DNA from 4 places in the Arthrobacter sp. E44 genome. Region 1 is predicted to be linked to each of the others. Evidence: riboswitches for the same ligand, from Rfam matches in the RefSeq annotation. Region 1 holds a riboswitch; each other region holds the start of a gene.
The links. A riboswitch is a leader RNA that binds a small molecule or an ion and turns the genes downstream of it on or off. The one in region 1 is predicted to bind S-adenosylmethionine.

Region 1 (7,592 bases):
CTCTTCCGGAATCTCCAGGCCGGAAGAGCGGAGGCGGGCGGCAAGGTCGCGGGGAGTGAAGATGGAGTTGTTGGTCAGCACCAGGAAGCGCTTTGAGGTATCCACCCAGCGCTGGATCAGTTCCGCGGCTCCCGGGATGGGCTGGTTTTCGTGGACCAGGACGCCGTCCATGTCCGTCAGCCAGCACTCGATCTCCTGGCCGCTGCGGTATACCGCCGGGTTGCCTGTTACCTCGTCTGCTTCTGCCATGCCTGCCTCCGCCTGTGATGGTTGCCCGAAGAGTCCAGTCTAGTGTTGAAGGGTGAACCGAACGCCCGGCATGACAGACGAACCCGACCACGCGCCCGGGGAGGCCGAACCCGCAAAGGCGGAGGTCGGCGTCGGGCCCTGGGAAGGGGAACTGCCCGAAGGCGACCACTGGGACCCCGACCTCCTTGCCGACGGCGACCGGCGCAACGTCCTGGACAAATACCGCTACTGGAAGCACGAGGCGATCGTCGCGGAACTGGACTCCCGGCGGCACAACTTCCACGTGGCCATCGAGAACTGGCAGCACGACCTGAACATCGGCACCGTGGTCCGCACCGCCAACGCCTTCCTCGCCAAGGAAGTTCACATCATCGGTCGACGGCGGTGGAACCGGCGCGGCGCCATGGTCACCGACCGCTACCAGCATGTTCGCCACCACCCCACCGTCGAGGACTTTGTCCAGTGGGCGCAGGGGGAAGGGCTGGCGATCATCGGGATCGATATCTTCCCGGACTCGGTGCCCCTGGAAACGTACGAACTGCCCCGCGACTGCGTGCTGGTCTTCGGACAGGAGGGGCCTGGCCTCACCCCGGAAGTCCACCACGCCGCCGTCGCCACCCTGTCCATCGAACAGTTCGGCTCCACCCGGTCCATCAACGCCGCCTCCGCCGCCGCGATCGCCATGCACGCCTGGATCCGCCGGCACGTCTTCAACCAGCACGTCTCCTAACCCCGCGAGATGGCACTTAACGGCAGTCGCGGAGCCGATGATTGCCGTTAAGTGCCAACTCGCGGGTCCGTCGTCCGCGAGCCTGTGGATAACCTCTGCGGGGCCTCCGTAACGCGCCAGAATGGGGCATGCGCAGGGCCAGCCTTCCAGAGCATTTGACCACAGGAACTTTCTCGCTGCGTGCTTCCGACAAGGCGGGGGTCACGCGCACGCGAACGGTGGCGAAGGATCTGGTGACCGTTTCGAGGGGCATCCGGATGCCGGTCCACTCCGGTGCCGCCGGTGCTGCAGCGTTGCGCGCGTACACAGACCTTGATGACACGTCCATTCTGACGTCCCTCTCTGCCGCACATGTCTGGGGAGCGCCGTTGCCGCCAGGGCCGGGCGGCGACTGGCGGATCCATCTGGCCCGGCGGCGCGGATTCAGCTTTCCACGCCGCTCCAACGTCGTCGGCCATCTGCTGTCTTTCCTGCCGGACGAGGTAGCGGAGTACGACGGCGTCAGGGTCACCTCGCCTGCACGGACCTGGCTGGACCTGGCCCCTGTGCTGGCCGTGCAGGACCTTGTGGCCGTTGGAGATTACTTGGTGTGCTCCCACGGGCCCGGCTTTCCGCGTCCGAGGGAGGCGCTGTGCGGCCTTGACGCACTCCGGTACGTCATCAGCAGGCATGGGGGCATGCGGGGCATAAAGACAGCCCGGGAAGCGATCGAATTGGTGCGGGTAGGCGCCGACTCCGCCCCGGAAACACACATGCGGCTCGCGCTGATTGACGCCGGCTTGCCGGAACCGGTCCTGAACCACGTCCTGTTCGACCAAGGGGGGCTTCCTTCGCTCTGGCCTGACGCTGCCTATCCGCAGTGGGGCATCGCGCTGCAGTACGACGGCGGGCACCACGCAGGGGAGGAGCAGCACCTGCGGGACATGGAACGGTACGACCGGACTCTGGCACTGGGGTGGCTTGAAGTTCGCATCGGCAAGCAACACCTGGAAGGTGACAGGCCCGCCGTCGTACGCAAGGTGCGGGAGGCGCTGCAGAGCCGCGGCTGGACGCGAGATGGCAGATGACGGCAATTCCCGCCCCAGGCATTGCCGTCAAGTGCCATCTCGCGGGGGTGGGTGGAAGTGGTAGGTGGGCCGGTGGGGCGTAACCCAGAGCACTCCCGGCCCGCTAATGGCTAGGATGGTGCCAAGCCGTAAGCGGTCTACTTGAGGGTCTTCCACCCACAGACGAAACTCAGCAGAGGAGCCAGCATGCCCATTGCAACCCCAGAGATCTACTCCGAAATGATCGACCGTGCGAAGGCGGGCGGCTTCGCATACCCGGCCGTGAACGTCACGTCCTCGCAGACGCTTAACGCAGCCCTCCGTGGCTTCGCCGAGGCCGAGTCCGACGGCATCGTCCAGGTTTCCACCGGCGGTGCGGCCTACTGGTCCGGCGCGTCCACCAAGGACATGGTGGCCGGCTCCCTGGGTTTCGCGGCTTTTGCCCGCGAGGTTGCCAAGAACTACGGGGTGAACGTCGCCCTGCACACGGACCACTGCCCCAAGGACAAGCTGGACGGCTTCGTCCTGCCCCTGCTCGAGGCTTCCGAAGCTGAGGTCAAGGCCGGCCGCAACCCGCTGTTCAACTCCCACATGTGGGACGGCTCCGCCGAGACCCTGCAGGAAAACCTGCGGATCGCCCGTGACCTGCTGGCCCGCACCGCGGCTGCCAAGATGATCCTCGAGGTTGAAATCGGCACCGTCGGCGGCGAGGAAGACGGCGTGGAGAACGCCATCAACGACAAGCTGTACACCACGGTTGAGGACGCCCTGGCTACGATCGATGCCCTGGGCGCCGGCGAGAACGGCCGCTACATCACCGCCCTCACCTTCGGCAACGTCCACGGCGTCTACAAGCCCGGCGGCGTCAAGCTGCGCCCGGAGATCCTCAAGGACATCCAGGCCCAGGTTGGTGCCAAGATCGGCAAGGAGAACCCGTTTGACCTGGTGTTCCACGGCGGCTCCGGCTCCTCGGACCAGGAAATCGCGGACGCTGTTTCGTACGGCGTGATCAAGATGAACATCGACACCGACACCCAGTACGCCTACACCCGCCCGGTGGCGGACCACATGTTCAAGAACTACGACGGCGTCCTGAAAGTTGACGGCGAAGTGGGCAACAAGAAGACCTACGACCCCCGTGTCTGGGGCGCCTCCGCCGAAGCCGGCCTCGCAGCCCGCGTGGTGGAAGCCACCAAGCAGCTCGGCTCGGCCGGAAAGACCTTCTAGATGTCGGACGAGTTCCGCCGGAACCTGATGGGGCCGGAGCCCACGCTCCTGCCCGCCGAAACCGAGGTGTACGGACAGCTGGAGGCCGGGCAGGAAGCCCTGGACCTGGTGGAAAGGCACCCCACGTCCTCACTGCTGTGGGCCATCCTGGCCGAGGAAGCATGGGCGGAGGGGCGCACCATCGACTCCTACGCCTACTCTCGGGTGGGCTATCACCGCGGCCTGGATGCGCTGCGGCGCAACGGCTGGCGCGGCGTCGGACCCATCCCGTGGGAGCACGAGCCCAACCGGGGGTTCCTGCGCGCGCTCTACTCCCTGGGCAGGGCGTCGGCCGCCATCGGGGAGGCGGACGAACCGGAGCGGATCGAGAAGTTCCTCAACGATTCCGACCCCAGGGCAAAGGCAGCCATCGAAGGCTCCTAAGTCCCCACCGAGGGCCCCATATATGACGACGGCGGGCGGTCCCCTTTTGGCGAAAAGGTGACCGCCCGCCGTCGTCCCTGGACTGGAATGCGCCGTCCCTGATTTCGGTTAAAAGAATCAAAGGGCTAGAGGAAGAAAGGAGGAGCTGCGCGAAGCGTGGGAAAGCAGGAAAAATCGTGTCTCAGGTTCTGTGACTACTACTCCTGGATGTCGTACGCCGACTTCACCACCTGGGTTGAAGCCGAAGACGAATCGGCACCGGGAATTTCGTTTACCGACTCCGATGCCACAGGCTGAGCGCCGACGATTCAGGGCTTCGCGATGCCGGTCCGGGCCATGGCGTCTGCATACGCCGTCCGCATGTCCTCGAGGAACTCCTCCTGGCGTGCAGGGGAACCGGCGAACGCGCGGCCGCTCAGCGAGCGGACCTTGTAGGTCTTCAGGCCGCGGCGCCACAGCAGGGGAACCTCGGTCTTCAGCAGCAGGTTGGCCAGGCGGTTGGCTTCGGTGCCGTGCGCCACGATGACCGATGCGCGGGGGACCAAGGCCAGGAACTTCAGCAGGGGTTTGAGGCCGGCCTGGACCTGGTCCGGGGTGAACTTCCCGTTGGCTTCGCCGGGAACGTGCCAGGGGTGGACGTTCCAAGGCATCACGAACTCGGGGCGCAGGCCCAGCTTCCACTGGATGCCCAGCATCCGGGTTGCGGCGTCCTGGTCGCCGGCGGTGATGAAGCCGGACGGATCCGCCTCGCCGATGTTGGAGTAGAGGCTGATGATGCGGCATTCCTCAACGTCGTGCATGGGGTCGACGTAGGGGACCACGGTTCCTGGTTTGGTCTCCCGCAGGGAATCGCAGAGTTCGTTGACGGCTGCAACGCTGGGTTCGTAGCGGCGGCTCATGAGCTGTTCGTGGAATGTTTCGGGGGCCAGGGCTGTCATGAAGTGCTGGTTCTCCTGCGGGGATTGGCGTTGCTGCCGCCGGCAGATGAGGGCGCGGGCAAGCGCAAACGCATCAGCAGCGGTTGGTTGGGGTGGGCCGGACCTCGCCGGCCTTCCCCAGTTTAGCAAGACCCGGGAAGCGAAACGCCGGCCGCCCCTTTCCGGTGATGGAAGGAACAGCCGGCGCCCCGGATGGCAAGCGGATTACCAGAGCCGGTTGGTGGCCCGACGGGCGCCCTCGCCCAGCGCTTCCAGCTTGGCGAAGGCGATCTGCGGGTGCACCCGGCCGCCCAGGCCGCAGTCGGTAGAGGCAATGACGTTCTCCCGGCCCACCACGTCGGCGAAACGCACGATGCGGTCCGCCACCAGGTCAGGGTGCTCCACCACGTTGGTGGCATGCGACACGACGCCCGGAATGATGACCTTGCCCTCGGGCAGCTTGGTGTCCTCCCAGACCCGCCATTCGTGTTCATGGCGCACGTTGGCGGCCTCGAAGGAGTACGCCCCGGCGTTGACCTGCAGCACGGAGCCGATAATGTCCGCGAAGGGGATGTCCGTGGTGTGCGGGCCATGCCAGGATCCCCAGCAGACGTGCAGCCGGATCTGTTCCTGGGGGAGATCCCGGAGGGCCCAGTTGGTGGCCTCGATGCGCAGTTGGATGAACTTCAGATAGTCCTCCAGGGAGGGCTCGGGGTTGATCTGGTCCCAGCTCTCGGCCAGGGACGGGTCATCGAGCTGCACGGTGAGCCCGGCGTCGATGATCGCCTTGTATTCCTCCCGCATGGCGTCGGCGCAGGCGTAGACGAGTTCCTCGTCGGACTTGTAGTACTCGTTGGCTACCCTGGCGCAGGAGCCGGGGGAGAGGGACGCCACGAAACCATCTGAGAGGCCTGCGGCGGCCAGTCCGGTCTTCAAGTTCCTGATATCCGATGCCACCAGATCCTGGCCGGTGTAGGTCAGGGGCCCGGCGATCTTGGGCTGGGCGACGCTCTTGCGGTGGGTGAGGATGCCGGAGGAAGGATCGTTGTACGCCTCGTTGAACGCCTGCCGATCCCGGCGGTCGGGGAAGGACGTCAGTACCACATGGCCGGGTGACGAGCGGCGGACCCCGGCTTCGGCCCAGCGGTCCACATTGGTGGGCTCCAAGCCGCCGAGGCGTGCGAAGGAGTAGTTCCACCAAGCACCGTAATCCACGGAACTGGACATGGCGTGTCCGTATTCGCCGTCGTTGGGGATGTCGATGCCCAGGTCCTTCTGGCGCTGCACCACGTCCACCACGGAGGCCTCAAGCAGTTGGAGGAATTCCGGGGTGATGCCATCGGCTTCCTTGGCGGCGTTCGCCGCGATGAGTTCCGGGGTGCGGGGCAGGGAACCGGCGTGGGTGACGCGGATGTGGTCGGTGTTCAGTGACATGCTGGAATCTTCCTTTCCATCGGTCCTGGCAGTAGCACCTTCGGCCGGCAGGAATCCTGCCGGACCGGGGTTGCTGCGGCGTCATCGAGCCAGGTCTCTCGGCCGCTCCGGATGGTTCCCTCCCACTTAAATCGAGACGCTCCACGCGGGCAAGTCCGGTCCACTTTGTGTCGCGCCAGGCAGGCCTTCTTTTACTTCTGCGCTCCTGTTTGCATCCTTACAGGTTTCGTCCAGCATATTGACAGATTATGTCCAGCTTGGTTGGCTTCTTGTCACAGCCGAATGAGGGACATGGCGGCTGCCACCCACTCGACCCAAAGAACCACCGCACTCAATGAAGAGGTCATGCACCGTGAACAAACCCCTGGCAAACCTCAGGAACCTTGCCCTTTCCGGCGTTCTGGCGCTCGCCGTCGTGGCGGGACCGGCCCCGCTGGCAAATGCAGTGGGCGAGGGCCCCAGCTATGACGGCAACGGACAGATCACCACAACAAAGCTGGCCACTTATGACCAGATGGTTTCCTTCCTGAAGGACCAGGACGCCCGCCAGCCCGCCATGGAACTGGAAGTCATCGGCCAGACCGTCAAGGGCCGCGACATCCACCTGGTCAAGTACATCTCGGACCCGGCCAAGCCCACCATCCTTTACCTGACCCAGCAGCACGGCAACGAACAGCTCACCACCGAGGGCGCCATGGAGTTCATCAAGCACCTGGGCACCGGCAAGTCGGCGGACATCCTCAAAGGCGCGAACATCCTGGTGGTGCCCATGCTCAACGCGGACGGCGCCATGGGGGACGTGAACTTCTCCCTGGACAACTACCTCGCCAAGGGGGACCGGCACCTCACCCGCTACAACGCCGAGGGCGTGGACCTGAACCGCGACCACGTGGCCAAGATCCAGCCGGAGACCCAGGCGCTGCACAACAACGTGATGCGCAAGTACCGGATCGACTACATGATCGACCTGCACCACCAGGGCACCCGGGCGGAGCGCGACGGCAAGCTGGTTTCCGGCTCCATCCTGTACCCCACCACCCCCAACGCCGACCCGGCCGTCGTCGAAAAGTCCAAGCAGTTGGGCGCCGTGGTCTTCAACAACGTCGACTCCACCGGTTGGGGCCACCTGGGCAAATACCAGGGCGGCAGCGCCGAAACCATCAGCCGCAACGGCATCTCCGTGGAATACGGCATTGCCACCTTGCTCTTCGAGATGCGCGGCATGTCCGACCACTACCTGGACGGCTACGCACTGGGCCAGCGCAGCAACGGCTATCTGATCAAGCAGACGGTCACCACGCTGACGTCCACCGCCGCCGCCATTGCTGACGGTTCGATTGCCGACGCCGACATTTCCTTCTGGGACACCCTCGCCGAGCAGACGTCCCGGCCCGCCGGGGAGGCTGAGGACGAATAGCAGCGCGGCGGCGGTTCTGACCAGGCCCGCCGCGGCCCTTCCCGCATGACGGGCCGCGGCGGGGCCAACGAAGGACCAAGTGCCCCATCGGCTAAACTTGGGTGGTAAGAGCCCCGGAACTCTTCCTTCGCCGTGCCGTGCTGCGGCTG
Region 2 (7,592 bases), on a different contig from region 1:
CCTGCGCTGCCGCAAAATGTTCGTATGCGTACGTTCGGCGTAGAGGAAGAACTCCTGATCGTTGATCCGGAGTCCGGGGAACCGCTTGCGCTGGCTGACGCCCTCCTTGCCGGCCACCGCGTTGCGGCGGACGATCTTCCCGTGGAACCGGACACGCATCACGCCGGGAACCACGGGGATTACGACGACGAGATGGGCCTGAGTGCCGAGCTGAAGCTTGAGCAGATCGAGACCCAGACCCGGCCATGCGTGGATTACGGCAGCCTCCTGGAACAGATCCGCGCCGGCCGTGCCCTGGCGGACCAGGCGGCCCGGAAACACGGTGCCAGGGTGGCGGCCCTTGCCACCTCGCCGGTGGCATCCCCCAGCCATACCACCCCGGATCCGCGCTACGCCAGGATGCTGGAACGCTTCGGCCTCACTGCACAGGAGCAGCTGACCTGCGGCTTCCACGTCCACACCTACATCGAATCGCCGGAGGAAGGCGTGGCGGTCCTGGACCGCACCCGGGACAAGCTGGCGGTCCTGACGGCGCTGAGCGCCAATTCACCCTTCTGGAACGGGGTGCCCACCGGGTTTGAAAGCTACCGGACCCAGGCCTGGAACCGGTGGCCGACGGCTGGGCCGGCAGGTATCTACGGCACCTACCCCGCCTACCGGAGGGTGGTGACGCGGCTGCTGGATACCGGGGTCATGTTGGACGAGGGGATGCTGTACTTTGATGCCCGCCTGTCCCGCAACCACCCCACCGTTGAGGTGAGGGTGGCGGATGTATGCCTGCGGGCCGAGGACGCAGCCCTTATTGCCGTGCTGGTCCGGGCGCTGGTGGAATCTGCCAGCAGGGAGTGGCGGGATGACGTTGATCCCACACCCGTTCCCACAGTTCTTTTGCGAATGGCCTCCTGGCAGGCCAGCAGCGAGGGGCTCAGCGGCGAGCTCCTGGATTTTGGCAACTTCCGTCCGGCCCCCGCCGCGGATGTGGCCCGTGCGCTGGTGGATTACCTGGCCCCTGTCCTGCAGGAGCAAGGCGAGCTGGCTTTGGCCCGGCAGGGTGTGGAGGAGATCATCGCCCGCGGAACAGGGGCCGCCGAACAACGCCGCGCCCGGGACAAAGCCCTTGCCGGTCCGCCGCCTGAGGATATGGGTTTTGGCGCCGTGGTGCGCCAGGCCGTGCAGGTGACCATGCGCGGAGCGCTGGATCTCGGAGACGTGGAGGACACGCCGGAGCTGCTGCGGGTCCGCCAGGCCTGACCCGCCGCGGCGCGCAGTTTCCTCTTCGACGCGGTGCTTCCTTCCCGCGGCCCACATTCGGGCCGCGCCAGGGAATATGCGCCGCGGGAACACCGCAGCGCGTCGAAAAATTAGATCTGCTTGAGCGCCTGCTCCAGGTCGCGGATGAGGTCGTCCGCATCCTCCAGTCCCACGGAGAGGCGGACCACGCCGTCGCTCAGGCCAATGGCCGCTCGTCCTTCCGGGCCCATGGCGCGGTGCGTGGTGGTGGCGGGATGCGTGATCAGCGACTTGGAATCGCCCAGGTTGTTGGAGATGTCGATTATCCGCAGCCCGTCCAGCAGGGCGAAGGCGGCTTCCTTGCCGGAGCGTCCGCCTGACGGGGCAAGCTCCAGGGTCAGGACGGTGCCGCCTGCGCTCATCTGCTTCGCCGCCAGCCCGTACTGCGGGTGCGATTTCAGCAGCGGATACTTCACCCAGCTCACGGCGGGCTGCTCCTCCAGCCACTCGGCAAGCCGGAGGGCCGTGGCGGAGGAGTGGTTGACGCGCAGCCCCATGGTTTCCAGGCCCTTGGTCAGGACCCAGGCGTTGAACGGGGACAGGGCGGGGCCGGTGTGGCGCATCAGCTGCTTTACGGGGCCGTCAATGAACTCCTTGGTGCCCAGGATGGCACCGCCCATCACCCGGCCCTGCCCATCGATGTGCTTGGTGCCGGAGTAGACGATGACGTCCGCGCCCAGGTCACCGCAGCGCTGCAGCAGGGGAGTGGCAAAGACGTTGTCCGCCACCACGGTGGCCCCGGCGGCGTGCGCCAGGTCGCTGACCGCGGCGATGTCCACGATTTCCTGCATGGGATTGGATGGGGATTCGAAGAAGACAGCCGTGGTGGGCTTGGAGAGCGCTTCGCGCCACTGGTCCAGGTCCGGGCCGTCCACGAACACGGTCTCCACGCCCCACCGGGGCAGGATCTCGTTCAGGACCACGAAGCAGGAACCGAACAGCGAGCGGGCGGCCACTACACGGTCGCCGGCTGCCAGCAGGGCGCCCAGGGCGGTGAACACCGCGGACATGCCCGACGCCGTCGCGAAGCACGCTTCGGTGCCTTCGAGCAGCCGGAGCCGTTCCTGGAACGTGGCCACGGACGGGTTGCCGTAGCGGGAGTAGACAAAGCGCTCGTCTTCGCCGGTGAAGGCGCGTTCAGCAGCGGCTGCGGATTCGTAGACGAAGCCGGAGTTGAGGAAGATGGCCTCCGACGTTTCCTGGAAGTTGCTGCGGTCCAGCCCGCCGCGGACGGCCTGGGTGTCGGGGTTCCAGCCGGGGGCGTCGTGGTTGAAGCTCACTTAGTTCTTTCCGAGGTTGGTGGGCAGGCCGCGGTTTTTCCAGCCATTGACGGTCCGTTCGCCGAAGCGGTCGGGATCGCCCTCGAAGCCCTCGAGGACGCTGTAGGCGGTGAAACCCGCCTGGGTGGCGGCGGTGGCAGCGGCGACGGAGCGCTTGCCGGAGCGGCACAGGAACACCAGTTCCGTGCCCGGGTCCTCCGGCGCCTGGTCCGTCAGATCCTTGATGAAGTCGGGGTTGGGGATGCCGCCGGGGAAGGTCCACTGGATGAAGAGTGGGTCGTTGTCCGTGGCCTTGGTGTCCGGGATGCCGATGTGGGCCCATTCGCCCTCGGTACGGACGTCCACCAGGACGGCGCCCTGCTCCAGCTTGGCCCAGGCTTCCTGCGGCGTCAGGTCTCCGGCGTAGCTCATGCGTGGCCCTCGCCGTCAAACTCGCCGTCGAACTCGCCCTCAAGCTCGTCAACGGCCGTTGCAACGGCGGCGTCTGCCGAGGCGATCGCGGCCGGAAGGACGATGGCCTGCGCCACGATGACGGTGGTGCCGTTAAAGGTTGCTGCCGGGCTGCCGTGCAGCACGTAACCGTCCGCGAGTGCAGCGGAGATCCGCTCGCAGAACTCACGGTTGTCCGCGCCGGTAATCAGGCGGTAGGACAGTCTTTCCTCAGGGGCGGGTGCGTCGGACACGACGGATCTCCTTCTTTCACGCTTGCAGCTCGAATCGGTCGATATGCCGAGTATTCACCTGAGGCACCCCGCCGCGAAAGGGAGGGTTGCCGACCGGCCAGTCAGGGCTTCACACCGGTACTCATTACTCCCCAAAAACGTAACACCTGCGCTCCCAAGCCGCACCGCCGCCGTCGTCATGTTCCGTAATTCACCGGACGGCCAGGCGACACGCAAGGGCCGGCCGCCGGATAAAGTTCTTACCGGGGGCACCACCCCGTCGCCTAAGCAACGGGCAGCAGAGCAAAGAGTACCGGGGGGTCCTTGTCAGCATGCGGGCAATCACATCGCATCACCGCGCCACCAGCCACGTAAACCGTCCGCGCTCTGTGGCTGCCTTTCTAGCGGCCATCGTCATCGCCTTCCTGGCCGTGCTGGCGCCGGCAGGTCCGGCGCAGGCTGCACCGGACAGCGGCAAGCCGTGGCTGGGTGCGGTGCTCGAGTGGGGCGAGGATACCGCTGCAGGCTTCAGTGACCGGCTGGGCGCCACCCCTGCTGTCTTCGGCCACGACATCACCCTTCCGTTCCGTGATTCCGAACGGAACGACATCGACGGCTTCCTGCAGCAGGCCGCAGCCAAAGGTGCCCACGCCCTGCTCACGGTCAAGCCCTCGGTGCCGCTGGACCAGCTCGGCACTGCCGAAGCCGAAGCCTTCGCGCAGCAGGTGCACACCCTCACATCCGGGTTCAAGGGGCAGCTGCTGATCCGGTTCGCCCCTGACATGAACACAAGCTGGGTGGGTTGGGGCCAGCAGCCCGCCGAGTACCGCCAGGCTTTCCAGGAGGTGTCCAAGGCATTCAAGAAGTACGACGGCGGCCGGGCCACCATGGTGTGGGCGCCTTACCTGGGCAAGGACTACCCCTTTGACCGGAGCCGGAATGCGCCGCAGCCAGGAAGCGAGGGGTTCGCGCTCCTGGACACCAACGGGGACGGCACCTGGAACGGAAGCGACAACGCCTACGCACCGTACTACCCGGGCGACGACGCCGTGGACTGGGTGGGCCTGGCCGCCTACCACGACGACACCGCAGGCGGGGCCGCCGTCAACACCTTGCCGCGGGCCGGCGAGCTTGAGGAGATGCTGACAGCCTCCGGAAGCGAAAACTTCTACGCCACCTACTCCGAGGGGCGCAGGAAGCCTTTCCTCCTGCAGACCGCGGCGTTCTACAGCCCTTCAACCGGCGGCGCGCCCGAAGCCGGCATCAAAACCGGCTGGTGGGACCAGGTGGTGGGAACTGCCACCTCTCCGGAGTTCGCACGCACGGCCGCCGTCGTATGGGACGAACGCACCAGCACCAGGGACACCGGCGTGGCGAGCATCAGCTGGCTGCTCACTGGAAACCCGGACATTGCCAAGGCCGCGGGGGACAGGCTGAAGGCCTCCCCGATGGTGACCGGCCCTGTCACCGATCAGGCACCCACCGGCACTTATGTCCGCGCCAACACCCTGTCCGGGCCTGCTGCCTGGACTGTTGCCGCCGCCATGGTCATCCTCCTGGTGGCCCTGTGGCAGGTTCCGCGCAGGATCAATGCAGCCACAGCCTGGAGCTACCAGGATCCTTCCACCAGGGACTCGCGCGTTGACCTGCTGCGCGGAATGGCCATCGTCTTCGTGGTGGTCAACCACCTGGGCATGGCCTCGCTGTTCCAGTTGCTCACGCAGGAGGCCGTGGGCTTCGTGTCAGGCGCAGAGCTGTTCGTCCTCTTCTCCGGACTGGTGGTGGGCATGGTGTACGGGCCCAAGGCAAAGGAGGACTTCGGCCGGGTTGTGGACCTCACGTCACGCCGCGCAGGCAAGCTCTACCTGACGGCGCTCGCCGTGCTGATCGGGGTCTTCCTGCTGTCCCTGCTCCCGTTCTTCCACGCCGAGGCGCTCACAACCTTCGTGGACCAGGGAACCGGCGGCGCCGGGCACAACGGTGCCGGCCGGACCTACGACCTCTATGCGGGCATGTCGTCCTTGTTCCAGTTCCCCGTGCCGCCCCAGGTGCTTCCGGCCATCGTGCTGCTGCAGTTTGGGCCCTGGCAATTCAACGTCATGGGCCTCTACGTGGTGCTCTTACTGGTCAGCCCGCTCATCCTGGCCGCATTGAACCGCGGAAAGGCCGTCTGGGTGCTGGCCGCGACCCTTGCAGTGTATGCAGTTGGTGCCGTGACCAGGTTCCGGGTCCTGCCGTCGCAGTTCGAGGACTCCTTCCCCCTGCTGGTGTGGCAGGTGCTGTTCGTGCTGGGGCTGGTTGCCGGCTATCACCGCCGTGCCGTCGTTGCCTGGCTGTCGAGGCATACGTGGGTGGTGGTTGCCTGCACCGCGGCGGCGTTCGCGCTGGCCTTCCTGTCCTGGGGGAATCCCTACCTGGCGAACAACTACGACGTCCGCATGGCGCTCATGCCGGACGGCGTATACCGCGCCATGTATGACGCACTCTTCGGCCGCACGTACCTGGCTCCAGGCCGACTGCTTAATGTCATGGTCCTGGTGGTGGCGACCTACGCATTCCTCAGCGCTTACTGGAAGCCGGTGCAGCGGGCGCTGGGCTGGTTCCTGATTCCACTGGGCCGGGCCACGCTGTACGTGTTCATCATGCATGTGCTGCTGATCGCCGTCGTAGCCAATATTCCGGCGTTGCAGCAGCAGAGTATCTTCCTCAACACCGCGGCCTATGCCGTGGTCCTGGGACTGCTGTGGGTGATGGTGCGCACCAGGTTCCTCTTCCGGATCATCCCTACCTAGCCCAGGCGGGGACGCGCTCCTCAACCTTGGCCGCGGCTGCTTCAGGGCATGAAAAATGCCGTGGCACCGGAGTGCCACAGCATGTGTTCATGCGCCCAAGGGGTGCCCCAAGGCGGGCCGGGGAAGCTAGACAAGCCCCGGATAGCTGGTGAGGATGTAGTCGGCCGCAGCTGGACCCTTCATGCGGAGTCCGTTGTGCCCGGGGTTGATCCTGTGCTTCATGGCTGACCAAAAAGTGGATTCGCTGCCGAGCGGCTGCTGATTGATCACGCACCAGCTGGTGTACAGCCCGTAGAGGCGGTCGCGGTTCAGGCTGGAATCGGATACATGATCGGAATAGGTTGCTTCGTGGAGGAACAGATCGAACTGCGAGTTAGCCATGACGGCTCCCTTCGCTAAGTGCTCGGCGCTGCCGTGTGGCTACAACAGCAAACCGCGATCCCCTGCACGGGGGCGATCGGGGTATATAGTCCATCCCCGGCTGAGACTGAGGGGACGAACAGCGCTCTCACCGCTTGTCTACACTGTAGACTTTACCCGTAGACTACAAGTGAGGCAACCGTCTTGAATAACTCCGGGACCACCGCCGGCGGGGCGAGGACCAATCCATGACTTCCACTGCAGCTTCCGGGCCTCGCTCGCCCAAAACCCGGCTGAGCCGGGACGTTGTGCTAACCAAGGCCCTGGAACTCGTTGACGCCGAAGGCCTGGAGGCCCTGACCATGCGCCGGCTGGGGCAAGAGCTCGGCAGGGACCCCATGAGTCTTTACCGGTACGCGGAAAACCGGGCAGCCCTGCTGGACGGAGTCTCGGAACTGGTGCTCAACCAGCTCAGAATCCATCCCGAGGACCCGGACTGGAAGGCCCAGCTGCGGAGAATCGCCCACAACCTGCGGACGCTGGCGCTTCAGCATCCCAACGTAGTGCCCCTGCTGGTAACGCGGCCCCTGTCCACGCCGCTGGGACTACGGCCCCTGGGTACGCTGCGGCCGCTCGAGCAGATCCTGTCCCTGCTGGTGGCCGCGGGGTTCCAGCCGGCGGATGCGCTGCACGTCTACCGCGCCTACTACGGCTTTCTCTACGGACACATCCTCAACGAACTGCAGGAATACGTCGTTGACCCGGAAGAAAACGAGGTGCTGCTGCGGCTGGGGCTCCACCGCCTGCCCGCCAAGGAGTTTCCCAGGCTGCGTGCCCTGGCTCCGGCGCTTGCAGAATACGACGGCGGCGCGGAGCTTGAGCAAGGACTCACCATCCTGCTTTCCGGGCTGGAAGCACAGCTTTCCGGAAAGGGCCCAACTTCCCACGCCTGACAAGGCGCCGCCGGCCGCTACTCGAACGAAGCGCGGCGCCGGTCCTGCAGCCGGGTGTTCCAGACATCCGGCCGGTTCACCTGGAACCTGCGGCCCGTCAACGCTTTGGCGTTCAGCCTGACATAGTTGGCCTTCTCTCCGGGCTGCCACGGCTCCAGGCCAAGTCCGTCCACTGCATCCCGGACGGCCTGGTCCTCGATGATTTCTGTGTCGCCCCGAACCACTACGCTCCAGGCCTGTTCCGTCGAGGGGTCG
Region 3 (7,592 bases), on a different contig from region 1:
TACGCCAGCGCCGACTATGCAGGGCGGCACGGCCTCCCGGAAACGCTCGACGACGTGGGGCAGCACGCGTTTGTCTCGTACGTCGAGTCTGCGCTCCAGGTGGCGGAACTGGGCCCCCGCTGGTCATCGCAGCTGCCGATGCCCCGGACAAGCTTCCAGGCCACCAGCGTATTCGCACAGGTGGAGGCCGTTCGGCAGGGCGCCGGCATCGGGCTGCTGCCCAACTTCATGGTGGCGGACCGGGAAGATTTCGTTCCAGTCCTGCCTGCGGATTTCGAACGCCAGCTCCCTATCTGGGCCGTGGCCCGCCCGGAGTCGCTTCGGTCGGCCCGGGTGCAGGCGGTGATCGCGGCCCTCAAGGAGGAGCTGAAGGAGCGGGCCGGACTGCTGGCAGGCTGAGGCTGGCCCAGCCGTAGGGGCAAACGACGGGTCAGGCCTGGAAGAGCCGCCGCACCACCTTCCCGGCGGCGAGTGCATCAAGCCCCTCGTTGATCTCGCTCAGTGGCCGCGTGTCGGTGTGCAGCAGCTCAACCGGCAGCTTGCCCTCCCGCCAGTACCCCAGGTACCTCGGGATGTCGCGGGCGGGAACGGCATCACCCATATAGGAGCCCAGCAGGCGCTTGCCGGCGCCGGCGAACTGGAGGGCCGGAACGGTCAACTCGGCGGACGGGTGTGGAAGGCCCACCGAGACCACTGCCCCGCCCCGGGTCACCCGTTCCAGGCAGGACGCGATCACGCCTGCCGAGCCCACCGCCTCGACGGCAACATCCACTCCGTCGCCGGACGCTTCCTGAATGAGGCGCCCCGCGTCGTCCGGCGTACCCACCGCGGTGGCACCGGCGTCACGGGCCAGCTGGTGTTTGCCCTGGTTCGGATCAATGGCAATCACGCTGGCAGCTCCGGCCAGGCGTGCCGCCATGACCGCGGAGAGCCCCACCGCCCCCAGGCCGAAAACTGCCACGGACTGGCCGGGACTGACCTCGGCGGTGTTGAACACCGCGCCCATTCCGGTGAGCACGGCGCAACCAAACATCGCGGCGACCGTGTCCGGGACGTCGTCGTCAATCACCACCACTGATTCCCGCGCAACCACTGCGTAGTCCGCAAACGCCGAGACGCCCAGGTGATGGTTGATGCGCTTCCCTTCCGGCGTCCGCAACAGGGCAGGCCCGTGCAGCAGGTCTCCTGAGCCGTTGACCTCCGCTGCCCGGTGGCAAAGCGCGGGCCGGCCGGCCAGGCAGGCCCGGCAGTGGCCACAGCTGGGCACGAACACCAGCACCACGTGGTCGCCCACGGAGATGTCTCCTACGCCCTGGCCCACGGACACCACGCGCCCCACCGCCTCGTGGCCCAGGGCCATGGGGAGTGGCCGGACCCGTGAGCCGTCCACCACCGAGAGGTCCGAATGGCAGAGGCTCGAATAGGTGATGGCAACACCAAGCTCACCGGTGCGGGGCTCCGGCTGCTCGAGTTCCTCCACGACCAGTGGCCGGGCGTCGGCGAAGCTGCTTTTACCAGAGGCGTTTCCAGTGGCGGGGACGGTGGCGTACAGGACGGCGGCTTTCATGGGGCCCTACTTCTTGCTGGCGGCCAGCAGGTCGGCGGTGCCCTTGGCGTCGGCTGCGTCCACGTCATGCAGCGAGACGCCGCGGGTTTCCTTCAGGAAGAAGACCGCGACGGCGGTAATGGCGCAGGCGATGAGCAGGTAGACGGCCACGGGGACCGAGGACTTGTAGGTGCCCAAAAGCGAGGCGGCGATGATCGGGGCCAGGGAGCCGGCCACGATCGACGTCACCTGGTAGCCCAGGGAGACGCCCGAGTAACGCATCCGGGTGGGGAACATCTCCGCCATGATGGCAGGCTGCCCAGCGTACATGAAGGCGTGGAACACCAGGCCGATCATGATGGCCGCCAGGATAATGAAGTCGTTCTTCGTGTCCATCATGGGGAACGCGAAGAAGCCCCAGGTGGCGCCCATAATGGCGCCGGCCATGTAGACGGGCTTGCGGCCGAACCGGTCCGAGAGCTTGCCGACCATGGGCACCACGGCAAAGTGCAGGGCGTGGGCCAGGAGCAGCAGCAGGAGGATGCGCGTGGTGTCGGCCTGGACCACGGTCTTCAGGTAGGTGATGGAGAACGTCACCACCAGGTAGTACAGGATGTTCTCCGCAAAGCGCAGGCCCATGGCGGTGAAGACGCCGCGCGGGTAGCGGCGGAAGACCTCGGCCACGCCGTAGCCCTTGTGGCCGGCGTCCACTTCCTTACGCGCTTCAAGGAAGATGGGGGCGTCGTTGACCTTGGTCCGGATGTAGTAGCCGATCAGCACGATCACCGCGGACAGCCAGAAGGCAACACGCCAGCCCCACCCGAGGAAGGCTTCCTGGGTCAGGGTGGAGGACAGGATGAACAGCACGGCCGTGGCGAGGAGGTTGCCCAGGGGCACCGCGGACTGCGGCCAGCTGGCCCAGAACCCGCGGGACTTACTGGGGCTGTGTTCCGCCACGAGGAGGACGGCGCCGCCCCATTCCCCGCCGACGGCGAATCCTTGGGCAAACCGGAGGATGACCAGCAGCGCGGGAGCCCAGTAGCCGATCTGCCCGAACGTGGGCAGGCAGCCCATGAGGAAGGTGGAGACGCCCACCAGGATGATGCTGAGCTGCAGCAGTTGCTTGCGGCCGAACTTATCGCCGAAGTGGCCGAACACGATGCCGCCGATGGGACGGGCCACGAAACCGACGGCGTAGGTGAGGAAGGCGGCGATGATGCCATCCAGTTCTGTCCCGGCGTTGGGGAAGAAGGCTTTCCCGAACACCAGGGTGGCTGCGGATGCGTAGAGGAAGAACTCGTACCACTCCACGACGGTGCCGGCCATGGAGGCCGTCACCACTTTCTTCAGGCCTGATGCCTTGACGTCGGTTTCCTCGGTGCGCCTTGCGGCGGAGCGTTCCGTACTCAATGCGAACTCCTTCGGCGTCGTCGTCGACACCACGGGGACAGTCGATGGCAGCCGGATGTGATGTACACCACGAAAACCGGCTTCGATGAGTATGGTCTGCTTGCCGGTGCAACCTCAACGACCATTAGTGCAGAAGGCATCTGCAGGAATGCACACTGCTGGAGGTTTCCTTGGAGCTGGCTGAACCTCGGAGGCTTTGACCAGGAACGTGTGGACCAAAACTGCCTGGTCCAGGAGTGCCTAGACCAGGAAGCTGCCCCGCAGCTGCGCCCCCAGTTGGCCTATCTCGGTGAGGAACCCGTCGTGGCCGATGGGTGCCTGGATGACGTGGACGTCCACCTCGCCGGGCAGCGCCTGCGCCAGTTCCCGGGACTGGGACGGGAAGTAGAGTCGGTCGGAGTCGACGGCGGCCACGAAGAAGCGTGCAGTAGCACCGGCCAGGGTTTCGGCCAGGGTTCCCCGTCCGCGGCAGACGTCGTGGCTCATCAACGCTTCGGTCAGGGCGATGTAGCTGTTGGCGTCAAAGCGCTTCACGAGCTTGTTGCCCTGGTGGTCCAGGTAGCTTTCCACCTGGTAGCGGCCACGGGCTGCCAGTACTTCCCCCTGAAGGGGCGACTCGGATGCCTGGGCCGCCCGGCCGAAGCGGCCTTCCAGTTCGGCGGCGGACCGGTAGGTGATGTGGGCGATGCGCCGGGCAAGGGCCAGGCCCTCTTCAGGACAGGGACCGCCGTAGTAGTCGCCGCCGTTGAAGTTTGGATCCTGCCGAATGGCCAGGGTCTGGGCCTGGGCAAAGGCGATTTGTTCTGCCGTGCTCGCAGCCCCCACGGCGATGACGGCACAGCGCTGCACCCTTTCCGGGTAGGTCACTGCCCATTCCAGCGCCCGGGCGCCGCCCATGGAGCCGCCAAGAACCGCGAACCAGCTCTTGATCCCCAACTGGTCCGCCAGCCGGGCCTCCGCCACGGTGCTGTCCCGCAGCGTGACCAGGGGGAAGCGGGAACCCCAGGGCGATCCGTCGGGGGCGGGCGATGAGGGGCCGGTGGAGCCGTAGCAGCCGCCCACAATGTTGATGGACACCACGAAGAAACGGTCCGTGTCCACGGGGGCACCGGGCCCGGCCAGCTGCTCCCACCAGCCTTCCTCGTCGGTGTCTCCGCGGGTTACGTGAGTGCTGCCCGTGAGCGCGTGCTCGATCAGGATGGCGTTGCTGGCGTCTGCGTTGAGGGTGCCCCAGGTTTCGTAGGCCAGCGTAACGTCGGGCAGGTATCCCCCGGCCTCGAGCTCCAGTTCCCCAATGGAGGCGTAGCGGACGATTCCGTGTTCGGGGATGGTGGTTGGGGCGACGGAAACCGTCATGGCAAGACCTCTTCTACGCGCTTGCCCGCCGTCAATTGACCGGCAGGCCAGGTCCTCACCCGGGGCACCCCACCGCGGAAGGAGGGTTGCCGGCCAGCAAGCCGGGGCTGTCGCTGGCACTCATGACCTGGATCGAGTGTACGAAACACCACCCGGTCCAAGCCAAGAGTGTGACTGGTTGTGACTTCCCGACTTGCTGCCTGCCCTGCCCTGCCGCCTAAGTGGCGCCCCGGCGTCGTACTTTAGGCTTCTAGGCGTCCTTCGCAGCCCTGAAGCCTGCTTCAAGGTCGGCGAGGATGTCGTCGATGTGTTCCAGGCCCACGGAAAGCCTGACAAGTCCCGGGTGCACCCCGGCCACCACCTGCTGCTCCGGCGAGAGCTGGCTGTGGGTGGTCGACGCCGGGTGGATGACCAGGGAGCGCACGTCGCCGATGTTGGCCACATGGGAGTGCAATTCCAAAGCGTCGACGAAGCGTTTGCCCGCCTCCGCTCCGCCGGCCAGGTTGAAGGCGACGACGGCGCCCGTCCCCTTGGGCCCATACTTGCGGCCACGCTCGTACCAGGGGCTGGACGGCAGCCCGGCGTAGGCGACCGATTCGACGTCGTCCCTTGCTTCAAGCCACCGCGCAACCTCCGCCGCGTTTGCAACATGGCGCTCCACCCGCAGGCTCAATGTCTCCAGGCCCTGGGAAATCAGGAAGGCGTTGAACGGCGAAACCGCCGAGCCCAGGTCCCGCAGGAGCTGGACCCGCGCCTTGAGGATGTAGGAGAGATTGGCACCGAGCGCTCCATCGGCTCCCAGGTCGCGGGCGTAGACCAATCCGTTGTACGTGGGATCCGGGGTGTTGAAGCCGGGGAACCGTTCCGGGTCCTTGCTGAAATCGAACTTGCCGGAATCGACGATCACGCCGGCGATGGCTGTGCCGTGGCCGCCCAGGTACTTGGTGGCCGAGTGGATCACGATGTCCGCTCCCCACTCCAGCGGCCGGATCAGGTACGGCGTCGAGAGGGTGTTGTCCACGATGAGGGGCACGCCGGCCTGGTGGGCGACTTCGGAGATGCCCTCGATGTCCAGGACGTCCTGGCGCGGGTTGGAGACCACTTCACCGAAGAAAAGCTTGGTGTTGGGCCGGACGGCGTTGCGCCACTGGTCCAGGTTGTCGGGGTCGTCCACGAACGTGACGGAGATGCCGAATTTTTTCAGGGTGTGGGCGAAAAGGTTGTAGGTGCCGCCGTAGAGGCTGGGGCTGGCTACGATGTGGTCGCCGGCCTCCGCAATGTTCAGGACCGCGAACGTTTCGGCGGCCTGGCCGGAACTCAGCAGCAGCGCGGCCAGGCCGCCTTCAAGGCTGGCAATCCGCTGTTCGACGGCGTCCTGCGTCGGGTTGCCGATGCGGGTGTAGATGGGCGCCAGTTCGGAGAGTGCAAAGCGGTTGGCTGCGCTCTCGGCCGTTGGGAAAACAAAGGACGTGGTTTGGTAGATGGGCAGGGCACGGGCTCCCGTTGCACTGTCCACTTCCTGGCCGGCGTGGATCTGGCGGGTTTCGAAGGACCAAGCGTTGGACATCCAAATCTCCTTTGACATGGGCCCGGCATGCTCAGGGGCAGTGCGGGCCGCGCTTGCTGTCGGCTCGTGCCGGACAGCCAGGTCCTCACCCGGGGCACCCCACCGCGGATGGAGGGTTGCCGGCCAGCGAGCCGGGGCTTGGCGCTGGCACTCATGACCTTCGCCAAGTCTAGGAAGCGGGGGCGCCCAACGCCATGAGTATGACGGGTCGTGACAAAAGCCTGGACGTGGAAACACACCGCCAGGACTGCAGCGTAGGTTTGCGAAGATTCGCACAGGGAATGCGAAGGATCGCCCGAGCTTCGGAAGATCGGGTTCCCGTCCCCGATAGATTTGAACGGGGAAAACCCCCTCGTTTCTCACAGTCAAAAAAGGACGGACGTTCCGTTGCCTCCGATTCTGCGCCCTGCCGCACGTGCCACTGTTCTATACATTGTGTTGGTCTGTTCAATGCTGGGAGCGGTGCTTCTCCCTGCTCCCATCGCCAGCGCCGCGGCGGCTGACAAGGGTGATTACATTGTCCGGTTCCCCTCGGCAGCGGACGTCAGGCAAGAGAGCAGTGCCCTGCGCGGCCAAGGTATTGGCGTTAGCCGTATGTTCGATAATGCGATCAAGGGCGCTGCGATAAAAGCCACCCCGGCGCAAGCCTCAGCCCTGATGCGGTCCGGCAAAGCCGTCGCCGTTGAGCCGGACCAGCCCGTCACGGTCTACAGCACAACCCAGGAGCAGGCGCCATGGGGACTGGACCGGATAGATCAACAATCGCTGCCCCTATCCAGCACGTACACGCCCTCCGGCACCGGGCAAGGCGTGAGCGTCTATGTACTCGACACTGGGATCCTCGCATCCCACGTCGACTTCGGCGGCCGGGTTGCAACAGGTTGGACGGCGAAGTCCGACGGCCTCGGGTCCAGCGACTGCAACGGACATGGCACCCATGTAGCCGGCACTATCGGCGGTTCAACCTATGGCGTGGCAAAACTCGCGACTTTGATCCCGGTGCGGGCACTGGCCTGTGATGGCACAGGCCTCTACTCGGACGTTATTGCAGGACTCGATTGGATTGCAGGGGACCACCGTGCCGGAACTCCGGCTGTGGTGAACCTCAGCATTGGCGGCCCCACGAGCAGCACCTTGGACGCTGCCGTGGAGGCGGTAATCGCCGACGGTATTTCCGCGGTTGTTGCTGCAGGTAACAGTGCCACCGATGCATGCACGGCTTCCCCTGCCAGGGTTCCGGCGGCAATCACGGTCGCTGCCAGCGATTCCACGGACCACCAGGCCAGCTTCTCAAACTTCGGCAGTTGCGTGGATCTTTACGCCCCCGGCGTTGGCATTACATCCGATTGGTACACCTCCCCGGCCGCCACCGCATCTCTAAGCGGGACCTCAATGGCCACTCCCCATGTGGCAGGCGCTGCTGCCCTCATGCTCTCGCAGAACCCGCTGCTCTCCCCTGCCCAGATAGGAGACGCACTGAATTCTTCCTCAGCCAGCGGCAAGATCTCCAACGCCAGCCCGGGAACCCTAAACCGGTTGCTGCAAGTTGCGTCACCGGCAGGAACCAGCAGTCCGTCGAACCCTGGCTCGTTTTCCTCCCAGACCCCGTTCCGGCAGCTTGATACGCGCAACGGCACCGGAGGCACCAGCGGGCCAGTCGCTCCCGGAGCCACCATCAAGGTCCCGGTAACCGGACGGGGCGGCATCCCGGCA
Region 4 (7,592 bases), on a different contig from region 1:
TGCGGTGATCCGGACCGGGCTGCGCGAAGGACTTCGTGTCGTGGAGGTGCTGCCCGGTTCGCCCGCGGACAAGGCGGGCCTGTCCGCAGGGGACATCATCATCACGGCGGGTGGCCGCGCCGTGAACAACGCCGAGAGCCTGCAGCGGCTCCTGTTTGCGGACGCCATCGGCCAGCCGCTCGACGTGGCAGTGCTGCGCGACGGCGCCGAACTGCACCTCACCGCTGTTCCGGAGGAAATGACGGGAAACGGCACGGCTTAAGGTTCGACGGCGGTCAGGCACCCTGGGCAGGCAACGCCCGGTGACCTACGGACGAACCGGGGGCGCTTCCACGTCCGCGATGCCCACGAAACGGGTCCCCACGCCGTCGTACTCGCTGCGGACGTGGCCGGCGCGGACAGGCGGAACCTCCGCTGGGGCGTGGTGTCCGCACACCACGTACGTAAAGTCGGGCCACCACTTCTTGGGCCGCGCCGCTTCCTCATAGCCACAGACGGCGCATTCCAAGTGCACCCAGACGGGCCGCTTTCCCGTCCGGTTGGCGCGCGACTGCACCAGCCAGGGCGGGGGATTGTCCAGGATGGCACGGAGCTCGGCCTCCGTCATCCACTTGGGCAGGCCATGGCGCTGTGCCATTTCAAGGGGAACATCAAGGGTTATTGCCGCGTCGCGTCTGCTGATCATCACCTTCAACCATACGGGAGGCGGCCAAATCGCCTGGCCGGGCCGGGCCGGGCTGGAGCCTGGCTCAGGAATTCAGCCGACCAGGGCGATGCCCGCGGCCGCGGCAGCAAAGCCCAACGCAAGGTTGACCGCCACGTTCAGCACCGCCGAGCCGAACCGTGCTTCGCTGAGCAGGCGGATGGTGGCCGTGGTCCAGGAACTGAAAGTGGTGAGCCCTCCGGCCAGGCCGGTGGCCAGACCCAGCTGCCATTCGGTGCCCAGTCCCAGCCCGATGGTCAGGCCGTGGGAGAGCCCGATGACGAAGCACCCCACCACATTGACCACCAGGGTGGCCCAGGGCCAGTGCAGGGCTCCGCGGCCGTCCGTGCGGACGCTTCGGATGCTGCTGTGGTGCGCAAACCAGCTGTCCACCCCGAACCGCAGGAGGGCGCCGGCCACGCCAAATACCCCCACCAGGGCCGCAGCGATCATGGCCGGCCATCCCGGCTGCGCGAGAGGAACCTGCCGGTCCGCCACCCGGCGCCGGCGGCCGCCAGGCCGAGGACCAGGGACAGGCCCAGATAGGTGATCCATACGGGGTGGGCGGAGGCGCGCGCCAGCTGGTCCGAGGCGTAGATGACTGCCGAGAAGGTGGTGAAGGAGCCCAGCAGGCCGGGTCCCACCGCTGCCCGCAGCCAGAATGCCGTGTGCGGGCGGGCCATCCAGACTGTGGTCAGGGCCGCCAGGACGAAACTGCCGCTGATGTTGATGGCCAGCGTGGCCCAGGGGAGGGAGCCGGGTGCGTCCGGGAATGCCAGCCCCAGCCCGTACCGCAGTTCGCTGCCGATCAGCCCGCCGGCGGCCACGGCCAGCCACGCCGAGCCGGTGGGCATCGCCACGTCAGGATCCGCCCAGGACGCAGCCCGGGTGCGGGGTGTCGCTGGAGACCCACAGCGCTGAGGCGATTTCATCGGCCAGGTCGTAGTCCCGGGGCGTGCCCGAACTGCCGATCCGCACCACCATGGGGCCGCCAAACGGGCGCCGTCCCACCACCTCCACCTCGGCATCGAGGTCGATGTCCTGGGCGGCGAGGTACCGCAGCAGCTCTGGGTTGTCATCGCTGATCCGGGTGATCCGGCCGCTGTGGCCTTCGTCCAGTTCGGCGAGCAGGTGGGCGCGCGGCATCAGTACCTGGCCGTCGGCGGTGGGGATGGGGTCGCCGTGCGGGTCCCGCTTAGGGTCCCCGAGCTTCGCCGCGACGCGTTCAATGAACGTGTCCGAGACCGCGTGCTCCAGCTGTTCAGCTTCATCGTGGACCTCGTCCCAGCTGTAGCCAAGGCGCTGGACAAGGTAGGTCTCGATCAGCCGGTGGCGGCGGACCATGGCCAGGGCCAGCCGCAGGCCGGCCTCGGTGAGGGTGACGGCGCTGTACGGCTTGTGGTCCACAAGGCCCTGGTCCTTGAGCTTGCGGACCATCTCCGAAACCGAGGAATTGGCTACGCCCAGCCGCTGTGCCAGCTGCGAGGACGTGATGGGCTTGTCCTGCCATTCCGTGAACGAATAGATGACCTTGACGTAGTCCTCGATCGAGGAGGAGGGCGCGCTGGTCTTCACAGGTTCAAGCCTACCGGTTGGGCCGCGGCGGCAGAGTCCGCTGCACTGGTCATGCCTTGACCGCGCGCCAGGCGAGCGTGAGGTAGGGAAGGTCGATCTGCTGGTCCGGGGCGTAGGCAAGGTGCTCGTGCAGGTACCAGTCCAGGTTGGCCAGGACCTTGGCCCTCGTTGCCTCGTTGGCGCGCAGGTAGTAGCTGCGTGACTTGGTGAGCTCCATCAGGTCCGTGGTCGTCACAGTGTCCTGCCAGTGGCTGACGTGTCCCTCGAGACCTTGGAATTCAGGCCCCATGACGGGTTTGTGGCCAGGCCGGTACACGTCACCTGCGTGCATGATCCGGGAAAGGCGGTGTACCCAGGGCACGGAGGTGTCCAGCTGGTTCCACACCAGGCCAAGGGTTCCATGCGGGCGCAGCACCCGGGCGAGTTCGGTACTTGCGGCCAGCGGGTCGCACCAGTGCCACGCCTGGGCAACGGTTACGACGTCGAAGCTGGCGCTGGGAAGGCCGGTCACCTCGGCGGTGCCCGCCACGGCTGCAACGCCCGGGCAGTGGGTCTTCAGCTGGGCGAGCATGTCCGCGGAGGGGTCGACTGCGGTGACGTCCAGGCCCAGGTCCAGCAGCAAGGAGGTGAACTTTCCGGTACCCGCGCCAACGTCCAGTGCCTCATGGGCGCTGGTGGGCACCAGCCAGCGGACCGAGTCTTCCGGATATCTGGGGCGGACGCGGTGGTAGTGCCCGCCGCCGTCCTGGAAGCTCTGGCCAAGCTCCCGGCGCCGCCCGTGATCGAGCCTGGGGCCACCCCGAACCACGCGTGGCCTCCTTCGTGTGCTGCCGATGTGGACGTCTCTCGAATGTACCGCACGGACGGTCACCGGCTGGTGCCCCAAGGGGCGCCCTCTTTGCTGCAGCTGCTCAGTCGTCGATGCAGGGGGCCGCGCCGGCCGTTCCCGGCGTGTTGGGCGCCCAGTGCGGGTAGGTGCGGAAGTCGTTGGCGGGGACCCAGCGCCCGGCGTCCACCACGTAGTCCCAGCCCAGCCCGTTGCTGCGCAGCGCACGGATACCGGCGAGGAGGCGTTCGGCATCCTCCAGCCGTGAGCCGACGCCAAAACTTGCGCGGAGCGAACCGGACGGCAGGCCAAGGCGCTTCAGCAGGGGATGGGCGCAGAAGCGTCCATCGCGCAGGCCCACGCCGTGCTCGGCGGCGAGGTAGGCGGCCACCAGCCCCGCGTCGTAGCCCTCCACGGAGAAGTTGACCACGCCGATGGTGTCCGATTCCGGGTTGCTGTCCTTGAAGATCTGGTGCACGGTAACGCCGTCGATGTCCTGCAGGCCCTCCACCAGGAAGGAGCGGATAGCGGCTTCGTGGGCGTGCCACCGGTCCTGGTCGAGCTCAGCAATGACCTGGGTGGCGCGGGCCAGCGTGGCGGCTCCGAGGACGTTCGGCGAGCCCCCCTCATGGCGGGCCGGGCCGTTGGCCCAGCTGACGCCGTCGAGCCTTGCTTCCTTGACTGCGCCGCCGCCGGCAAGGTGCGGGACGCCCGCGTCCAGCCAGTCAGGCCGTCCCACCAGGACGCCGGCGCCGAACGGTGCGTAAAGCTTGTGGCCGGAAAACGCGAGGTAGTCGATGTCATCCGTGCTGATGTCCACCCGGCGGTGCGGTGCCAGCTGGGCCGCATCCACCACGATCCGTGCGCCGTGCTGGTGGGCCAGCGCGGCCAGGGCGCGGACGGGAAGGATCTCGCCGGTGACGTTTGAAGCGCCAGTGACGGCCAGCAGGCTGACCCCGCCCTGCTCCAGCTCCGCGCGGACGGCGTCGAGGGTGCCGGTGATCGTCTCCGCGGCCACGATGCTGCGGTGGGGCACGCCCTGCCACGGCAGCAGGTTCGCGTGGTGTTCGATGTCCAGGTAGAGGACATCGCCGTCAGGGCGGCCATCGGTGACTGGGAGGCAACCTGCCAGGAGGTTCAGCGAGTCCGTGGTGTTGCGGGTGAAAATGACCGAGTCGTCCGGGCGGCCGCCGACGAAATCGCGGACGATGGTGCGCGCGTTCTCGTAGACAGACGTGCTGATCTGGGAGGCGTATCCTGCCCCCCGGTGGACGCTGGCGTAGTAGGGCAGGATTTCGTTCAGGTAGGCGGACACCACGGAGAGTGCCGGGGCGGAGGCGCCGTAATCCAGGTTTGCGTACCGCACGTGGCCGCCGGTGATCAGCGGCGCCTGGATCTCGGCTCCGGTGACTGCCACGAGGGGCCGGCCGGCAACGGCATGCCGTTCAGCAACTGCCGCTTCGGTGCTGACGGGCTGGGGGGAGACGGTGGCAGTTGTCACAGAGACCTCACTTGAATACAGGACTCCGGCATAGTGGAATCCGCGCTTGCCGCATCCGCTCCGGACCGGCCTGGTCGTCACCCGGGGCACCCCACCGCGAATGGAGGGTTGCCGGCCAGCAAACCGGGGTTTAGCGCTGGCACTCGTGACCTGGATAAAGCGTAGGACATGCGGCTGGCAGGACTGAACCAGCAGCGATTGTTAAGCGGTTTGTTACGCGAATTCGAATAAACGGCGGCGGACACCCCCGCATGGAGGTGTCCGCCGCTGCTTTATTCGTTTTTTCGGGGAAAAGCCAACCGTTACAGCAAATCGTCCAAATAAGGGTTCAGGCGGTGCAATACCTCTGAGTGCAGGATCGAGTTGGTGGCCAGCGCGTTCCCGCCGAAGGGGCCGTCCTCGCCTTCCAGCGACGTGAAGCGGCCGCCGGCCTCCACGACGATCGGCACCAGGGCGGCCATGTCGTAGAGGTTCAGTTCCGGTTCGCAGGCGATGTCAACGGACCCCTCCGCCACCATGCAGTACGACCAGAAATCCCCAAAGGCGCGGGTCCGCCACACGTCCTCAGTGAGGCCCAGGAACTCGTCAAGGTTTCCCCGTTCCTTCCAGCCCGTGAGGCTGGAGTAGGAGAGGGAGGCGTCCGAGAGTGTCGAGACGTTGGAGACGCGGAGCCGGGTGGCAGCTGCCAGGGACCTGCCCATGTATGCGCCCATACCCTTTGCCGCCCACCAGCGCTTGCCCAGGGCCGGGGCGCTGACCACGCCCACCACCGGTTCGCCCTCGTCGACGAGGGCGATCAGGGTAGCCCAGACCGGAACGCCGCGGACGAAGTTCTTGGTCCCGTCAATGGGGTCGATGATCCAGCGCCGCGACCCGTGTCCCGTGCTGCCGAACTCCTCGCCCAGGACCGCGTCCCGGGGGCGGGAACGCGAGAGCTGGCCGCGGATGGCTTCTTCGGCGGCCTTGTCCGCATCGGTGACCGGCGTCAGGTCCGGCTTGGTCTCGACGTGGAGGTCCAGGGCCTTGAAGCGGCTCATGGTCTGGTCATCCACGGAGTCGGCCAGGACATGTGCCAGGCGCAGGTCATCGTTGTAGCTCGAAGCGGGTTGGATCATGGTTCCAAACTACAGTCTGCGCACGCTTCTGCCGGGGAGAACGCGTCAGTTGACGCTGCCGAGCTCCTTGGTTTCCTGTGCTTCCAACCTTGGATCCGTGCCGAGCAGCCGCCGCAGCGACGCCAACCGGGCGGGACCGGTGGGACCTGCGTGTCCGCCCGCCACCCAGTCGTCGAGGCCGCAGTTCACTGCAATTGCCGTGTGCTTGCAGCCCCGTTCGCAGTTCTCGATGCCGGGGGAGAGGTCCGGGAAGGAGCGCAGGATCCGGTCAGGGTCCACGTGGGCGAGGCCGAAGGACCGGATGCCCGGAGTATCGATGATCCAGCTGCCGGCCGGAGCGTCCGCGAGGCGCAGCGCCAGGGCAGAGGACGACGTGTGCCGGCCCCTTCCCGTTACGGCATTCACTCCGCCGGTGGCCCGCTCGGCCCCAGTCAGCGCGTTCACCATGGTGGACTTGCCCACGCCTGAGTGCCCGAGCATGACGGTGACCTTGCCGCCCAGGTGGGCGCGGAGGGCTGCCACCGCGGTGCTGTCCAGCCGGGCCGAGAGGCCGTCGTCGGAGCGCGCGTCGATCCCGGAGGCCTGGGCGTCAGCGGTCCGGCTGATGATCACCGGGAAATCCAGGTGGGTGTAGTTGGACAGCAGTTCCACTGGATCCTTGACGTCGGCCTTGGTGACCAGCAGGATCGGCTCGATACCGGCGTCGTACGCAGCCACCAAGGCACGGTCGATGAATCCGGTCCGCGGCTCCGGATTGGCGGCCGCCACCACGATCACCAGCTGGTCCGCGTTGGCCACCACGGCACGTTCGATTGGATCCGTGTCGTCGGCGCTGCGCCGCAGGAGCGTTTTGCGGTCCTGGATCTTCACCAGCCGCGCCAGCGTGTCCGGTGCCCCGGAGACGTCCCCCACGAGCGAGACGAAGTCGCCGGCAACCACCGGCGAGCGGCGAAGTTCGCGGGCGCGTGCCGCAATGACCACGCGTTCGTTGTTCGAGTCCTCACCCACGACTGCGGTGTACCGCCCCCGGTCCACCGTGATGATCCGTCCGGTGACCGCATCGTCGTGGCTGGGACGGTCCTTGGTGCGGGGCCTGGAGCCCTTCTTGTTGGGCCTGATACGGACGTCGGACTCGTCCCAGGAGTCAGTGCGCCGTGCCACCGCTGGGCTCCTCCGGTCCGGATGCCGCAGCGGCGTCCTGGGCCAGCATGCCTGCCCACAGCTGGGGGAAATCGGGCATGGTTTTGGCGGTGGTGGCGATGTCCTCCACCTGTACGCCCTCCACTGCCAGGCCCAGGATGGCGCCGGCAGTGGCCATTCGATGGTCCGCGTAGCTGCGGACGACGCCGGCGTGCAGCGCGGCGGGCCGGATCAGCAGGCCGTCGCTGGTTTCCTCTGCGTCCCCGCCGAGCCGGTTGATTTCCGCCACCAATGCAGCGAGCCTGTCCGTCTCGTGTCCGCGCAGGTGGGCGATCCCGGTGAGCCGGGATGGGCGCGTGGCCAGCGCGCACAGGGCTGCGACGGTGGGGGCAAGCTCGCTGGTGTCCGCGAAGTCGCCGCCCTTGATCTCCGGGCCGCCGGTGACAGTCAGGACGCCGTCGGACAGGGTGACGTGTGCGCCCATTTTCACGAGAATCTCGCGCCACAGGTCTCCCACCTGCTGGGTATCCGCCGGCCAGTTGGGAATCCGAACTGTTCCCTTCGAGGCCAGGGCGGCCGCCAGGAACGGTCCGGCGTTGGAAAGGTCCTGTTCGATCCGCTGGTCGAAGGCACGGATTGGCCCGGGTGCCACCACCCAGTGGTTGGGAACGGAGTCGTCCACGGACACGCCGGCGCCGCGCAGGACAGCCACGGTCATGTTGATGTGGTCCA

Region 2: linked by a shared signal. The riboswitch ahead of ACETK3_RS08260 (DUF1737 domain-containing protein) and the one ahead of ACETK3_RS07245 (cobalamin-independent methionine synthase II family protein) in region 1 are both predicted to bind S-adenosylmethionine.
Region 3: linked by a shared signal. The riboswitch ahead of ACETK3_RS05240 (bifunctional o-acetylhomoserine/o-acetylserine sulfhydrylase) and the one ahead of ACETK3_RS07245 (cobalamin-independent methionine synthase II family protein) in region 1 are both predicted to bind S-adenosylmethionine.
Region 4: linked by a shared signal. The riboswitch ahead of ACETK3_RS01280 (aminotransferase class V-fold PLP-dependent enzyme) and the one ahead of ACETK3_RS07245 (cobalamin-independent methionine synthase II family protein) in region 1 are both predicted to bind S-adenosylmethionine.

The regions. Positions count from the first base shown of each region.
Region 1 is NZ_JBHDJA010000006.1:36,218-43,809, forward strand. Features, by position in the region: gene ACETK3_RS07215 (HAD-IIA family hydrolase) at 1-249, opposite strand, end outside; gene ACETK3_RS07220 (TrmH family RNA methyltransferase) at 320-979, shown strand; gene ACETK3_RS07225 (hypothetical protein) at 1,213-2,046, shown strand; gene fbaA (class II fructose-bisphosphate aldolase) at 2,233-3,252, shown strand; gene ACETK3_RS07235 (DUF3151 domain-containing protein) at 3,253-3,675, shown strand; gene ACETK3_RS07240 (uracil-DNA glycosylase) at 3,984-4,613, opposite strand; gene ACETK3_RS07245 (cobalamin-independent methionine synthase II family protein) at 4,818-6,026, opposite strand; SAM riboswitch class I at 6,040-6,144, opposite strand; gene ACETK3_RS07250 (M14 family zinc carboxypeptidase) at 6,361-7,443, shown strand.
Region 2 is NZ_JBHDJA010000007.1:68,684-76,275, forward strand. Features, by position in the region: gene ACETK3_RS08245 (glutamate--cysteine ligase) at 25-1,251, shown strand; gene ACETK3_RS08250 (O-succinylhomoserine sulfhydrylase) at 1,362-2,570, opposite strand; gene ACETK3_RS08255 (rhodanese-like domain-containing protein) at 2,571-2,981, opposite strand; gene ACETK3_RS08260 (DUF1737 domain-containing protein) at 2,978-3,253, opposite strand; SAM riboswitch class IV at 3,267-3,382, opposite strand; gene opgC (OpgC domain-containing protein) at 3,565-6,024, shown strand; gene ACETK3_RS08270 (hypothetical protein) at 6,151-6,405, opposite strand; gene ACETK3_RS08275 (TetR/AcrR family transcriptional regulator C-terminal domain-containing protein) at 6,633-7,337, shown strand; gene ACETK3_RS08280 (pyridoxamine 5'-phosphate oxidase family protein) at 7,355-7,592, opposite strand, start outside.
Region 3 is NZ_JBHDJA010000004.1:41,346-48,937, reverse strand. Features, by position in the region: gene ACETK3_RS05260 (LysR family transcriptional regulator) at 1-399, shown strand, start outside; gene ACETK3_RS05255 (zinc-dependent alcohol dehydrogenase family protein) at 431-1,567, opposite strand; gene ACETK3_RS05250 (MFS transporter) at 1,574-2,956, opposite strand; gene ACETK3_RS05245 (homoserine O-acetyltransferase) at 3,197-4,312, opposite strand; SAM riboswitch class IV at 4,325-4,440, opposite strand; gene ACETK3_RS05240 (bifunctional o-acetylhomoserine/o-acetylserine sulfhydrylase) at 4,563-5,879, opposite strand; SAM riboswitch class IV at 5,924-6,038, opposite strand; partial or broken gene ACETK3_RS05235 (S8 family peptidase) at 6,342-7,592, shown strand, end outside.
Region 4 is NZ_JBHDJA010000001.1:287,134-294,725, forward strand. Features, by position in the region: gene ACETK3_RS01250 (S1C family serine protease) at 1-262, shown strand, start outside; gene ACETK3_RS01255 (hypothetical protein) at 308-685, opposite strand; gene ACETK3_RS01260 (CrcB family protein) at 758-1,156, opposite strand; gene ACETK3_RS01265 (CrcB family protein) at 1,153-1,557, opposite strand; gene ACETK3_RS01270 (metal-dependent transcriptional regulator) at 1,565-2,278, opposite strand; gene ACETK3_RS01275 (class I SAM-dependent methyltransferase) at 2,328-3,086, opposite strand; gene ACETK3_RS01280 (aminotransferase class V-fold PLP-dependent enzyme) at 3,190-4,605, opposite strand; SAM riboswitch class IV at 4,643-4,756, opposite strand; gene hisN (histidinol-phosphatase) at 4,908-5,720, opposite strand; gene ACETK3_RS01290 (ribosome small subunit-dependent GTPase A) at 5,766-6,881, opposite strand; gene aroA (3-phosphoshikimate 1-carboxyvinyltransferase) at 6,865-7,592, opposite strand, start outside.